4 regions of the Gracilibacillus sp. JCM 18860 genome follow, and region 2 is predicted to be linked to each of the others. Evidence: predicted binding sites of a transcription regulator. Region 2 holds the regulator's gene; each other region holds the start of a gene.
The links. The regulator LexA, encoded in region 2, represses DNA repair genes until DNA is damaged. The targets are predictions, from matches to a motif close to CGAACATATGTTCG.
Positions count from the first base shown of each region.

Region 1: the regulator LexA is predicted to act here: its motif matches at 2,414-2,427, upstream of ruvA (Holliday junction branch migration protein RuvA).
Region 3: the regulator LexA is predicted to act here: its motif matches at 2,086-2,099, upstream of uvrB (excinuclease ABC subunit UvrB).
Region 4: the regulator LexA is predicted to act here: its motif matches at 1,321-1,334, upstream of ACZ5R4_RS11510 (Y-family DNA polymerase).

Region 1 is NZ_AP043868.1:815,105-818,843, forward strand. It holds gene queA (tRNA preQ1(34) S-adenosylmethionine ribosyltransferase-isomerase QueA) at 1-545, opposite strand, end outside; gene ACZ5R4_RS04290 (DUF2905 domain-containing protein) at 576-776, opposite strand; gene ruvB (Holliday junction branch migration DNA helicase RuvB) at 773-1,774, opposite strand; gene ruvA (Holliday junction branch migration protein RuvA) at 1,790-2,389, opposite strand; gene ACZ5R4_RS04305 (BofC C-terminal domain-containing protein) at 2,561-3,094, opposite strand; gene ACZ5R4_RS04310 (YebC/PmpR family DNA-binding transcriptional regulator) at 3,242-3,739, opposite strand, start outside.
Region 2 is NZ_AP043868.1:373,368-377,106, reverse strand. It holds gene tkt (transketolase) at 1-1,219, opposite strand, end outside; gene ACZ5R4_RS01985 (DUF896 domain-containing protein) at 1,370-1,594, opposite strand; gene ACZ5R4_RS01980 (YneB family resolvase-like protein) at 1,677-2,342, opposite strand; gene lexA (transcriptional repressor LexA) at 2,601-3,221, shown strand; gene ACZ5R4_RS01970 (hypothetical protein) at 3,281-3,412, opposite strand; gene ACZ5R4_RS01965 (hypothetical protein) at 3,575-3,739, shown strand, end outside.
Region 3 is NZ_AP043868.1:4,230,662-4,234,400, forward strand. It holds gene ACZ5R4_RS20490 (SNF2 helicase associated domain-containing protein) at 1-229, opposite strand, end outside; gene ACZ5R4_RS20495 (peptide chain release factor 3) at 400-1,986, shown strand; gene uvrB (excinuclease ABC subunit UvrB) at 2,154-3,739, shown strand, end outside.
Region 4 is NZ_AP043868.1:2,285,474-2,289,212, forward strand. It holds gene ACZ5R4_RS11490 (hypothetical protein) at 1-170, opposite strand, end outside; partial or broken gene gvpA (gas vesicle structural protein GvpA) at 173-463, opposite strand; partial or broken gene ACZ5R4_RS11500 (DinB family protein) at 716-937, shown strand; partial or broken gene ACZ5R4_RS11505 (MerR family transcriptional regulator) at 994-1,125, opposite strand; gene ACZ5R4_RS11510 (Y-family DNA polymerase) at 1,356-1,916, shown strand; gene ACZ5R4_RS11515 (hypothetical protein) at 2,860-3,249, shown strand; partial or broken gene ACZ5R4_RS11520 (IS3 family transposase) at 3,363-3,675, shown strand; gene ACZ5R4_RS11525 (hypothetical protein) at 3,729-3,739, opposite strand, start outside.

The DNA of each region.
Region 1 (3,739 bases), 440 kb from region 2:
AAGCCTGCTGTTGGAGCCGCGGCAGACCCTTGCTCCCTAGCAAAGACCGTCTGATAGCGATCTTTCTCCTCCAGCTGTTCTTTAATATAAGGTGGAAGCGGCATTTCCCCTAACTCATCTAATACTTCATAAAAAATTCCTTGATAACGAAACCGAAGAATGCGGCCACCATGCTCTTTAGTATCAACACAAATCGCTCGAAGCTTTCCATCACCAAAACTAATTTCTGTACCTATTTGGATTTTGCGAGCGGGTTTGACTAATACCTCCCAGTCATCCTGTTCCATTTGGGTAAGGAGTAATACTTCCACTTTTGCTCCAGTATCTTTTTTTGTACCAAATAACCGTGCTGGTAACACCTTTGTATCATTCAGTACAAGGCAATCGCCCTTTTCCAAAAAATCTAATACATCATAAAAGTGATGGTGGGAAATGGTGCGCATTTCTCTGTTTAATACCATTAATCGTGAGCTTGAACGGTCTTTTAATGGTGTTTGTGCAATCAACTTTTCTGGTAATTCAAAATCAAAATCATCAATCTTCATTTCGTGACTCCTCTTAGTAAATCTAACCTTTTATTTAAATCGTCCTATTAAGTAAAATATCAGACTTAGGATAATGCTGACAACGATAGATGTCATAATTGGAAAATGAAAGGAAATATTCCCCTTTTTAAAACTAATATCACCTGGTAATTTCCCGACAAATCCCCACAATAACCCTACTATAATGAGAATAACTCCTATTACAATAAAGATTTTGCCAATATCCGTCAAGTATGAGGCACCTCCATATTAAAGTGAAGGTAGGCCTTCGGTGTTACCAAACGCCCCCTAGGTGTACGCTGTAAAAACCCTTGCTGTAGCAAGAATGGTTCATAAACATCTTCAATAGTTTGCGATTCTTCCCCAATTGTTGCTGCAATCGTGTCTAGTCCTACTGGTCCTCCTTGGAAGCTCTCAATCATAGCAAGTAATAGCTTATGATCGATTTGGTCTAATCCGGCATCATCAACTTGTAGCATTTTCAGTGCCCGCTGTGTTGTCTCTTTTGAAATCGAAGTTTCTCCAGTAACCTGAGAAATATCGCGAACTCTCTTTAATAGTCTATTTGCAATTCTAGGAGTTCCTCGAGATCGACGCGCAACCTCTAATGCCGCTTGTTTATCAATTTTGACCTCAAAAATATCAGCTGTTCTTTCCACAATTGCGCATAAATCCACCATTTCGTAAAACTCTAGGCGGCTTAGGACACCAAATCGGTCTCTTAGTGGGGCAGTGAGCAGCCCTGCTCTGGTAGTAGCACCAATTAAAGTAAATGGTGGAAGATCTAATTGAACAGAACGTGCGCTTGGACCTGTTCCAATGACGATATCCAAACAAAAATCCTCCATAGCTGGATATAAGATTTCTTCCACTGCGCGAGGCAATCGATGAATTTCATCAATGAATAATACATCGCCTACTTCGAGGGATGACAAGATTGCCGCCAAATCGCCGGAACGTTCTATTGCAGGACCTGATGTTGATTTAAATTGAACACCCATCTCATTTGCGATAATTTGTGCCATCGTTGTTTTCCCGAGCCCAGGTGGTCCATATAGTAAAACATGGTCTAAAGGTTCGTTACGCATTTTCGCTGCTTCAATGAAAATCGCTAAATTTTCTTTTGCTTTATGTTGACCAATATATTGTTTTAATAGCTTTGGCCGGAGACTAAGCTCTTCCAATGCCTCTTGCTCCTGTATTTCTCCGGAGATGATTCTATCGTCCATTTGCTATCTCCCTTTCTACTGCTTCATCATTAAGGCAAGTCCCTTGCGGATGTAGCCATCTGGTTCAGTCTGTTTTTCTTCCTTTAATCGTGGTTTAATCTGATTAATTTCTTTATCTGAATAGCCTAGTGCCTTCAATGCTTCGATTGCTTCATTTAACGCAGGATCCATATCTTTTTGTGTCGTTGTTGATTCCTGTTTCTCTACATGATATTCAAAAGGTAATTTACCCTTTAAGTCTAAAATCATTTGTCTTGCCGTTTTCTTCCCTACACCGGGGAAACTCGTAAGGAATTTCTCATTTTCCTGCTCAATAGCCATTACGAAATCCATAACAGAAGTAGAGGCTAGAACAGCCAGCGCCCCTTTTGGCCCAATACCTGAAACATTTAATATCTTTGCGAATAATTGCTTTTCCTCTGGCTCTTGAAAGCCATACAAAGTTTGGGCATCTTCCCTGACGTGGTGATAAGTATAAATCTTTTCCTTCTGCCCGAGCATTGCTTGAAACTGCAATGGGTTAGGACATATTACTTCATATCCGATACCATTTGTTTCTATTAGTACTGCTTGTTCAGTTATTTCGTCGATAATTCCCCTAATATATGCAATCATTTTGTCTGCCACCTTATCTTTTGTCAATCATATGTTCGTATATATCATAGCTCATTGCCTAGTTACAAGCAAGAAATCTTCTCTATATCTATCATACATGATTGATGAATTTAGTACAAAAGGACTCATAAGGCTCTGGAAAGTCAAAATAGTTGAACGATCTAGGATCGCTCAACTATTTACAGGTTCAGATATTTGATAGGTACGGAAGGTTTCAATCACTTGTTGATAATCTTCTTTTGTTTTGATCTTGATACCGTCCTCTAAATCCTCAAGCAAGTGACTTTCTAGCTCATTTGTATCAATATGATAAAAGGATTGAATGACTTCTTCATGAACAGGAATGCCCTCGAAAATCGTCAACACCCCATCATCAATTCCGAAATAACCATATGTCTTTAAATAGGGAGAAATATCATCTACATCTTGCTTAAAATGTATATATCCCTGTTTTTGTTCTACCAATGTCCATTGCTGGTACTGTGACCAAAAATCCTCCATCGATGAAATCTTGGTTGTTGTTTCTTCGACTTCCGTTTTTCCATCTATATATTTTTTCTCTAATTTAAGCTCTATTGTATGTGGCTCTTTCGCTACTACTGGGGATGTTTCCATTTCTTCCATTGGATCGTTCCTTTCAAAGATAAAATAACACCCTATCATAACTAATACTAGAACATTCAATGATAACCATAGTTTACTCATTTTCCATCCTCCATTCAAACTAGGTTACTATTAGAATGTCCAACTATTAGTAATTTTAACCACATACTCGAGAAAAAGCTTCATTCATTCGGCGATGCACTTTCCATATTTTTCTCCATAATAAAAAACCAGGTAAGTACCTGATTTTTAGAGTTGTGCCATTATATCCTCATCAGCATCTAAGTTATGATAGACTTCCTGAACATCCTCCATATCTTCCAACATATTCACAAGCTTCACCATTTTCTCAGCTGCTGCTTCGTCAACCTCGGATAAAGTTTCTGGAATCATCGTAACTTCAGCTGTTTCGAGAGTGAATCCACTCTCCTCTAAGGAATTTTTTACAGATCCAAATTCTTCTGGATCTGTGTATATTTCAAATGCGCCATCACTTGCTTCCATTTCTTCCGCTCCAGCTTCTATTGCTTCAAGCATTATTGTATCTTCATCAGCATCTGTTGTGCTTTGCTCTATTACAATATAGCCCTTTCGATTAAACATAAATGCGACACAGCCATTCTCGCCTAGATTACCACCATTTCGACTAAAGGCATGTCGTAGCTCTGAGGCTGTACGATTACGATTATCTGTTAGTACCTCTACCATGACAGCAGTACCTCCAGGACCATAACCTTCATAGATTAG
Region 2 (3,739 bases):
AGATGTTACGTTTGTCAGGCTCTGCTGCAGAGAAATCACCAGCATCTTTTAAGTTAGTTTTATTAGAGCCTGCTAAATCAGCGCTTCCACCAAATAAGGATGGTACAGTTTTAGCGATAGCATTTAATACTTCACCAGATGTTGCACGTGTAGCGGCTGTATCTTCTCCTGCCTTATATACAGGAAGGTCTTTATCCCAATTTTCTGGCAATTTATTTTGAATTGCATCATCTAGCTCTTTAGCTAGTTCAGGAAAAGCATTTTTGTAAGAAGCAAATAATTCGTTCCATGCTTTTTCTTCAGATTCGCCTTTATCCACAATTTTAGTTTGGAAATCTTGGTATACTTCGTCAGGAACGTGGAATGGTTCATGCTCCCACTTATAAAATTCTTTTGTTAAGGTCACTTCATCTGCTCCTAATGGGGCACCATGAGATGCAGAAGAGGCAGATTTGTTAGGTGAACCATAACCAATAACGGTTTTTACCTCAATTAACGTTGGTTGATCCGTATTTTCTTTGGCTTTCGCAATAGCTTCTGATATGGCCTTCGTATCATTACCATCTTCTACTAAGATTACTTGCCAGCCATATGCTTTAAAACGATCTGCTACATTTTCGGAGAAGGATTTATTTAATTCACCATCCAAAGAAATATCATTGGAATCATAAAGTGCAATTAATTTGCCTAGCTTTAAGTGAGCGGCTAATGATGCCGCTTCGTGAGAAATACCTTCCATTAAATCCCCATCACTTACAAGGGCATAAGTGTAATGATCTACTACATTATAATTGTCTTTGTTATATTTAGCTTCCAAGTGTTTCTCAGCCATTGCCATTCCAACACTCATAGCAATTCCTTGTCCAAGCGGACCAGTTGTCGCTTCAACCCCATCCGTATGATGCACTTCTGGATGTCCAGGAGTTTTGGAATCCCATTGACGGAAATTTTTTAAGTCCTCAATAGTAACTTGATAACCGGAAAGGTGTAACAGGCTGTATAAAAGCATGGAACCATGACCTGCTGACAATACAAAGCGATCACGATTAAACCATTTTGAGCTTTTCGGATTATGTGTCATATGTTCTGTCCATAGAGTGTAAGCCATTGGTGCTGCACCCATAGGTAAACCTGGATGACCAGAGTTAGCCTTTTCAATTGCGTCTATTGACAAAGTTCGAATCGTATTTATCGACATTTGTTCAACTTGATTTGACATGTAATTATCCCCTTTCAATAAGCAAAATATGTACGCACATCTATAATCCTATAACGAAATGCCAAATAAGACAAGTATATATACGAAAAAAGGTGTTTTTTTCTCGTAACTATTTGAAATGATGTACTTAAATCCGAGAAATAGTGTACACTATTTCTTGGATTTAAGTTTTTTAAGCTTCTCTGGTGTCACATCATTTCCATTTGGGTCAACGACTGTCATCCCTTTCATATGATTTTTAAATGATTTTCTCACATTTTGCAAATACTCTTGACGTAGCTGTTGTTGTTCCTCTTTTTCTTTATCAGATAAGCGGACTTTTTTTGCTTTATTGGCCAACTCATTAATTCGAGCAATTTTTTCCTTTGAAAGCATTTTTAAGCTCCTTTTTTTGATTACTAGGGTATAACCTTTTTCAAAATTAGAAAAAGAGCATACTCACAATTGTATACTCTCTTCATTGTAATTTATTTTTTTTATTTTTTTCAAGCATAATGTATTCTTGATAGCGTCTATGGATCGTGGCCTTAGAAACTTCATAGCCCATCCCTTTTAAGATCGAGGCAATCTCTTGAAAGGTTAGCTTATTTCCTTTTAACCGAACTACTTCATCGATTGGAAATTCCTTTCGTTCTCTTCCCTTAGCGAGATGTTGATTAGTTAGGTTGTCTGCTGGGTTATAACCATTTTGGACTGCCTTTTTCATCCCTCTTTTTATTTTAGCGTTATGTAGCTTTCGTTGGTATTCCTCTACAATAGATACTATTTGTAAGACCATGGAATCCCCTTCAGAAAGCTCTAACTTACCACCTTGCGATAATGAATAGATGTCTACCTCTAGCTTAGCTATTTGATGTAATAAGGCAATTTTTGCATTTCCCCTACCTAATCTTGTTTCGTCTTGGATAAGTAGAAGGTTTGCCTGCTTTCTTTGAAATGCTTCGAGCATATCAAAAATCCCTTCTCTTTCTACCTCATAGCCACTTTGCTTTTCTTTGATTATTTTTACTACATTTATATTGCTTTTTTTAGCAAACTCTATTAACTCCTCTGTTTGCCTTTTTAATGACGTTGACTGAGTATCCTTTTCTGTACTAACTCTACTGTATATAATGGCATGCACGGACTACGACTCCTTAAATACTAAAGATAATAGAACTATACAAGAAAATAAGCACTATAACAAAAGAAAATAAATAAAATAAGTCAATTTTCGATAACTTTTTTAACATTTTTACCCCTCCATAGAACTTTTGTTCGTACTTTTATTATATACGAACAGAAGTTCCTGTCAAGTGTTTTTTTCGAACGAATGTTTGTGAATTTAGAAATGGTATGATATACTATTTTTAATAAATCATACGCAAAAGGAGTTTCATAAATGACAAATTTATCAAAACGACAAGAGCAAATCCTTGCCTATATCAAGGAACAGGTCGATTTAAAAGGTTATCCTCCTTCTGTTAGAGAAATTGGCCAAGCCGTTGGGTTAGCTTCTAGTTCTACTGTTCATGGCCACCTTGCTAGACTTGAGAAAAAAGGATATATTCGCCGAGATCCAACAAAGCCTCGTGCTATAGAAGTACTAACTCAAGAAGGGGAAGCAGATATTCCTCAAATGGAAGCAATGTTTGCTCCTGTCATTGGTAAAGTTACGGCAGGTCTTCCTATTACCGCTGTTGAAAATATTGAAGAATATATTCCGATTCCAAGCACTGACACACATGACAGTGACCAATTATTTGTATTAGTAATTGAAGGAAACAGTATGATCGAGGCTGGAATATTAGATGGTGATAAAGTGATTGTTAAACAACAAAACACTGCACAAAATGGGGAAATTGTGGTAGCTATGACTGAAGATAGTGAAGCAACTGTAAAAAGATTCTTCAAAGAAAAGGATCATATTAGATTACAGCCCGAAAATGCTACAATGGATGCACTTATTTACGATAATGTGAGCATCTTAGGTAAAGTGGTTGGGTTGTATCGTCATTTATAAAAAGGAAAAACGAAGATCATAGGTCTATGATCTTCGTTTTTTTATACAATATATACGTTTTAATCTCGTTCTAACTTATGTTCCGTTTCCTCAAATAATATGTCTAATTCCTCTATTTTTCGGTCTATATCTTCTTTTGTAATCACATGCGGGAGACCTTCTTGTTCATGCTTTCGAATACTTAAACTCATACATATTCCTCCTGATATGATTTCTAGATATTATATTATTCGCCATTTATTCTCAGAATCCTTGTTAAGATTTGTAAAATTAACTATTTATTTTACATTGCATAAAATATAGAGATTCGACTATAATAGGAACATATGTTTGTTACCTGAGGAGTGAGTGTAATGAGATACATTGGTGAACAAGAATTTAAAACAGCAACACGATTCTTATTTCTCACGATGACCATTCAAGTCATCCAATCTGACATTAAGCGATTGGAAAAATTATCCCCTTTTAAAATTAATGAGCCCTATTTGGCACTACTGCATCGATTAGAGATCAAAGCT
Region 3 (3,739 bases), 470 kb from region 2:
ATGCAAATGCTGGACAATTGCAGGTGGTTTCTATATCTAAATTGTCTGTAAAATAGATGCGAATCGTATATACCTTTGCTCCTTTTACTAATCCTCTCCACGAATTTGTAGAAGGGTTGTAGGACAGGCCGTAAACCTTACCATCTTTATAATATTGAAGTCCTCTATGATAAAAACGATCACCAGTTAATTGGCGAATCGATTGTTCGTTCATTTGTATGTGTTGCATAAAATCCCATCCTTATCAAACACTTTTGCAAACCATCATTATATTATAACAAGAAAAATAACGGATTTCATCATGATTGACTTTTGATCAATAAACTGCTATTTTTAACTATCGGAAAAAGTTGACGTTATAAGTAATGAAATCAATAAATCGGTGAAAGAGGGATTGGAATGGGATTACAGGAAGAGGTTCAAAAGCGCAAGACCTTTGCGATTATATCTCACCCTGATGCAGGGAAAACGACCATGACAGAAAAATTACTTTTACAAGGGAATTTGATTAGATCGGCAGGAACAGTGAAAGGGAAGAAATCTGGGAAATTTGCCACATCGGATTGGATGGAAATCGAAAAACAGAGGGGTATCTCGGTAACGTCAAGTGTGATGAACTTTGAATATGAAGGATTGAAAGTTAATATTCTAGATACACCTGGGCACGAGGATTTCAGTGAGGACACGTATCGAACATTAACCGCTGTTGACTGTGTTGTGATGATCATCGATGCAACGAAAGGGATTGAGGCACAAACGATTAAGCTTTTTAAAGTCTGTAAAATGCGCGGAATTCCTATTTTTACTTTTATTAATAAATTAGACCGAGAAGGTAGAGAACCACTTGATTTATTAGACCAAATTGAGGAAGTATTAAATATTGAGACATATCCAATGAATTGGCCTGTTGGTATGGGGAAAAGATTTTTAGGGATTTTGGATCGTTATCATGATCAATTTATTCGGTTTAATGGAAATGAAGCGGAGACGTATATTGATTTAAAGGATATGGATCTAGAAGAGAATAAAGAGATTAGCGAACATCCGACTTACAAAGAAACATTTGAGGAGCTGGAATTATTAAATGAGGCTGGTGATCAGTTTTCCTTAGAACGGGTTCTCCAAGGTGAGCAAACTCCAGTATTTTTTGGTAGTGCATTAGCACCCTTTGGTGTGGAAGTATTCTTTGATACTTTTATTAAATTAGCCCCTGCACCAGGACCGCGAAGAACGAAAGAAGAGGTAATCCACCCTGATTATCCAGATTTTTCAGGCTTTATCTTTAAAATCCAAGCAAATATGAATCCTCAGCATCGTGATCGAATTGCTTTTTTACGTGTTTGCTCAGGGAAGTTTGAGCGGGGAATGAATGTACAGCTAGCTAGAACAGGAAAAACCATTCGATTAGGCCAAACACAGCAGTTCGTTGCTTCATCTCGTGATACAGTAGAAGAAGCCTATCCTGGTGATATCATTGGAGTATATGATCCGGGCTCTTATCGGATTGGAGATACGTTGTTAGAGGGAAAGAAAACCTTTGAATATGATGAATTACCACAATTTCCACCAGAGCTATTTCAACGTGTAACAGCAAAGAATGTCATGAAGGCTAAACAGTTTCGAAAAGGAATTGAACAGCTGGTACAGGAGGGAGCCATTCAGCTGTTTCGTGGTTATCCAACGGATTCTTACATTATAGGTGCAGTTGGTCAGCTTCAATATGAAGTATTTCAGCATCGTATGAAGCACGAATATAATGTCGAGGTCCTGCTTGAATCAATCGGTGATAGAATACCACGGTGGTTGAAGAAGGAGCAAGTAGATCCAGCATTATTTGATGAGCGTAATTTACTTGTAAAGGATCGTGAGGATGAGTTTCTCGTTTTATTTAAAAATGATTTTGCGTTAAGATGGTTTATAGATAAACATGCGGATATTGAGTTAATTGATTTGTTTGAAGTGAATCAGTATGACCAAGCGACGTGATGTAAGAGGAAGCACAGCTATAATTCGATAGCTGTGTTTTTGCTATGGGATGTTTTGACGTTCGCTAGTTGGTTATAATGAAAAATATAACTACACAAACGAATATTTGTTCGCTTTTTGTTGGAAGTTAGTGTATAATAGAGAATATGTTGAATGGAGGTATCACGATGGAGCAAAATGTTTTTTCACTAGAATCGCCTTACAAGCCGCAAGGGGATCAACCAAGCGCGATTAAGGAATTAGTCTATGGAGTAGAGAAAAAGAAACGATATCAAACATTATTAGGAGCTACAGGTACAGGGAAAACCTTTACCATCTCTAATGTTGTAAAAGAAATAAATCGTCCAACTCTTGTTATCGCCCATAATAAAACATTAGCTGGACAGCTTTATAGTGAATTCAAGGAATTTTTTCCGAATAATGCAGTCGAATATTTTGTTAGTTATTATGATTACTACCAGCCAGAAGCATATGTGCCATCAACAGATACCTTTATTGAAAAAGATGCGAGCATTAATGATGAAATAGATAAGCTTAGGCACTCTGCTACTTCTGCATTGTTCGAACGGAATGATGTTTTAATTGTAGCAAGTGTTTCCTGTATATATGGTTTAGGTTCACCTGAGGAATACCGTAGTCAAGTTCTTTCTTTACGAGTGGGAATGGAGAAGGAACGTGATGAATTGTTGCGAACACTTGTTAGCATCCAATATGCACGGAATGATATAGATTTTCAGCGTGGAACATTTCGTGTACGGGGCGATTCGGTTGAAATAATTCCAGCCTCAAGAGAAGAGCATTGTGTCCGTGTAGAGTTCTTCGGTGATGAGATTGACAGAATTCGTGAAGTTGATGCTCTAACAGGTGAAATTATCGGAGATCGAGAACACATTGCTATATTTCCAGCTTCCCACTTCGTCACAAGAGAAGAGAAGCTAAAGGTTGCAATGGAAAACATTAAAAAGGAATTAGCCGATCAATTGAAGAAGTTCCGGGAAGAGGATAAATTATTGGAGGCACAAAGACTTGAGCAAAGAACCAATTATGATCTCGAAATGATGGCAGAGATGGGCTTTTGTTCAGGAATTGAGAACTACTCCCGTCACCTAGCAATACGAGATGCAGGCTCTACTCCTTATACATTACTAGACTATTTTCCGGAGGATTCCTTAATCGTAATTGATGAATCTCATGTTACCTTACCGCAAATAAGGGGAATGTATAATGGAGACCAGGCAAGAAAGCAAGTATTAGTAGATCATGGATTCCGATTGCCATCTGCTTTAGATAACCGACCACTAACCTTTCAGGAATTTGAAGAAAAAGCTAATCAATTTATCTTTGTTTCGGCAACACCTGGGCCATATGAGCTCGAACATACGCCAAAAATGACGGAGCAAATTATTCGTCCAACTGGGCTTTTAGATCCTAAAGTAGACGTTCGACCAATCGATGGACAAATAGATGATTTGATTGGGGAAATTAACCAAAGAATAGCACGTAATGAAAGAGTGTTGGTTACGACATTGACGAAAAAAATGTCCGAGGATTTAACGGATTACCTAAAAGAAATTGGAATGAAGGTAGCTTATCTACACTCTGAAATAAAAACATTAGAGCGGATTGAAATCATTCGTGATTTACGTGTTGGTAAATATGATGTTCTAGTAGGAATTAACTTGTTACGTGAAGGGTTAGATATTCCTGAGGTCTCCTTAGTGACGATATTAGATGCTGATAAAGAAGGCTTTTT
Region 4 (3,739 bases), 1.9 Mb from region 2:
CCGATCTCTTGCGCTAGCCTTTGTGTTGCTTCTGAATCCTGTATCTTTTTGTAAATGGTTTGAGTTGTTCCTGGATTAGATAACAAACCAAGGGATGCTCCAACAAGACCACCAATAAAAATGTATCCTAGCGAGTTTTGGTTACTATTTTCTTGCTTTTGTGCTGTCATAACTATCTCCTTTTAGAATGGTTTTCATTCTCTAGTTTGTCTCTGGCTTCATCTCGAAGTAATCCAACTGCTTCTGCGTAACGCAACCATGTATCAACACTTGCCACCACTACTCTTGCTTCTACGTTTAAGATCTCAATTCCCGCTAATGAAACTCTCGCTTAGGCATCAATCACCATTCCTTTATCCAGTAATCTGTCGATCACCTCCGCTAAGCTTGAGCTATCAGTTGTTTTTGGATACTCATGGGGGACCTCCTTCGCATTTGTTGTAGGAACAAACGCGAGATCTATAAATCATTAGCTTACCTATCCATACCACGATAATAAGATCTCTAAAACAGGAATTCCTTTCCTTTACCAGTGAAATGGAAATATTTTCTTTAAATATTACTAACAGAGGAAGGAGAAAAGGGGTGGCTTCAAGCGATTTTTTAGTTCGTCGGAAGGATATTTTACTTATTTATTACAAATTGTTTACGTTTTCTTCCTTGACATGACAAATAGGACTTTATAGGAACGAATGTTCTATAAAGGAGAATTTATATGTATGTATCGATGGAGGACTTCAGGAAAGAATGGGAAAGGGAAGCAATGCTTACACAAGAAGTTTTGGAGGGGCTAACCGATAAATCCTTATATCAACAGGTTTACCCAGAGGGTCGTAGTCTTGGCATGATTGCTTGGCATTTAACGACAAGTATACCAGAATACTTATCAGATTTTGGACTCGTAATTGCTCCAGTTGAAAATGTAGATACTATGCCATAGTCTTCCTCATAAAGTGAAGCAATTCTCTGAATCACTTTGATAGAATCAGGATGAAACTTTTTGCCACGTCCTCTTTTTTCATATCTAAAAAAATCTTGAAATTTATGGGTATAACGTCGAACGGTTGTCTCTGGTATTTCTGTCATTTCGCTTAATTGACTAACTGATAACCAAGAATCCATCATCTAACACCTCCTAAATAATTACCAACCAGCCACCATCAGCCAACTAACCACCACCTGTGTTTCAACTCTTAGTTAGATTATTTTTAGCCATTAAGCCATTATATCAATTAAATATTTCAGTTGCTACTATGATTCGTTTGAATTAACATAAATTGGATAAAAATATTATTGTTTTCTTCTAAATTACTTTATAATAGAACTAATGTTCGATTTTTGTGAGGTGTTTTATAATGGATTATTCCAAATATCCTCGTCACAACGTGTTGTGCATTGATATGCGTTCTTTCTATGCAAGTGTGGAGTGTGTGTCTCGTGGATTAGATCCCTTGAAAACAATGCTAGCTGTAGTTGGCGATCCTAATCGATCAGGAAGTATCGTCCTTGCTGCATCTCCTGCACTTAAGAAAAAATACAAAATTAGCAATGTTAGCCGATATTTCGAGTTATCAAACGACCCAAATATTATTGTTGCTCCGGCAAGAATGCACCTTTATTTACAAGTAAGTATTGCTATTACCAAAACGGTTAATAATTATGTTCCAAAAGAAGCTATTCATGTATATTCTGTAGACGAACTTTGGGTGACTCTAGACGGTACAGAGAATTTGTTTGGCTCAACAATGAATATAGCTAGAATGATACAGGAAGATATATTTGAACAGTTTGGTATACCTTGTGTGGTAGGTATAGGAGACAATAAATTTTTAGCAAAAGTGGTAATAAGACTACTAAAATTTAATGTACAAAATCAAGAAACCTTAAACACTGGGCTTTTTGCTGTACATAATTGATAACCAAAGTCTGTACATAATGGGAGAAGAGGGATTGTTTAGAAACATGTGTAGCTTTAAATTTAACTGTACTATAATTATTAGAGGATAATTAGTTTAATATATGAGCTAACATCCTTTTTTTGTTGGAATTATAAACTATACTGATTACGGCCACTGAAATGTACCACTTCTGCCATAGTTTTCACCACCGAATGACAAAGAATGTTACCAGTAAATGCCACGGAATTTACCACTTGATGTCAGTGCGTTTACCAATAGAAAAACACGAAGAGTTAGACTCATGGTATTTCCGCAATCATAACTGATGGTGGAATTTCATTATTATTGAATAGTATATTTGTAATGAGCAGTAAATGACTATGTTTTGTTAATCGTTCATTTTCGGCATAAACACTTTGATTGAATAAGGAATATTTTAAACATAGAGAGATAATACTATTTATAAGTGCGCATTATTGGAGGAGCTATGGCATTTTCAATATTTTTTGCATTAACAGTGATAATAAATCTGACGTATGCCGTATCCAAAAAGAATCTTCATCTATTTGAAATATTCTTCATTTGGATGGTGCTTAACATTATTCATCATAATTTTATGACCATCTTCGCATTGAACATGGAGATGATCCATTTTAATAGCAACCCAACTAGTTACTGGACAATGGCACTTATTAGGGTCTTCCTTATTCCGGTTCTTATTATTTGGTATATAGATAAAACCCAGGGAGCTAATAACAGGAATAATTGGATTATACTGTTTATTTTATTACCCCTTTTAATAGGAATTGAATATCTAGCCAACCTCCTTGATGTATATGATTTTGTAAAATGGAATCTTTTTTATTCCACAATAGAGTGGGTTGTCATTTTACTTATTATAAGCTTCCTCTCAACCATCTTTAGAAAAATACTTAGAAAAGAGATGAGCTAATTGTTACCATTGCCAGAACAGTTTAACGAAAATGAATGGTTTATAATTTTTACCACTGTTTGTGGTTTCATATTGATATTGTTACTCCCAAGAAGATATCCTCATGTAATTTCTATCTTAATGGTTTTGTTCACTGTAACTATTGCTATTATTATGGACCATCTAATAGCAACGCCACCCTTGGATTTATATGACCTTAATGACCTTGAAAAATATGAGATAACAGACATCATAACATATTTGATGTATTCTCCCTATGCATTACTATGTGTATATTTATTTGACAAGTTTGATCCAAAGGGTAAATACATTACTACATATGTCGTCTTTTGGTCTTTTTTTGCTCTAGGCTTTGAATGGCTAGCTGTGTTTTTTAATGTTTTTAAGTTTAGTGGATGAACTTTCCTTAATTCATTTGCTTTCTATCTTCTTGCTACATCCATATACATACTTTTTTTTAGATTTATAAAGGACTTGTTTAAAAAGTAAAAGAGGTATGAAGATAAATTTTAATGAAGTCAGGAAGCTTACTGAAACTTGTAAAAGGAGCGTCGATCCACTCTGATCAAGATCAAGGATTTTATTATTACACATCCGACGTATCAAAAAATGGTTAGAACACATGGTTTAAGGTAATCCATGTCCACAAGAGGAAACTGTTGGGATAACGCTCCACAGGAATCATTCTTTGGATATTTTAAAGATAAGACATACTTAAAACCTTGTCACACGTTAGATCAATTAAAAAAGACATCAAATCATATATGACCCTACTACAACAAGACTCCTGTGCAATACAGAAATCACCTTCTAAATGTAGCATAGTCTTTGAAAGTGGTTTTTTATAAAAAGTAGACATTAGGTTAACCTAGTTTTTCTTAGATTTTTT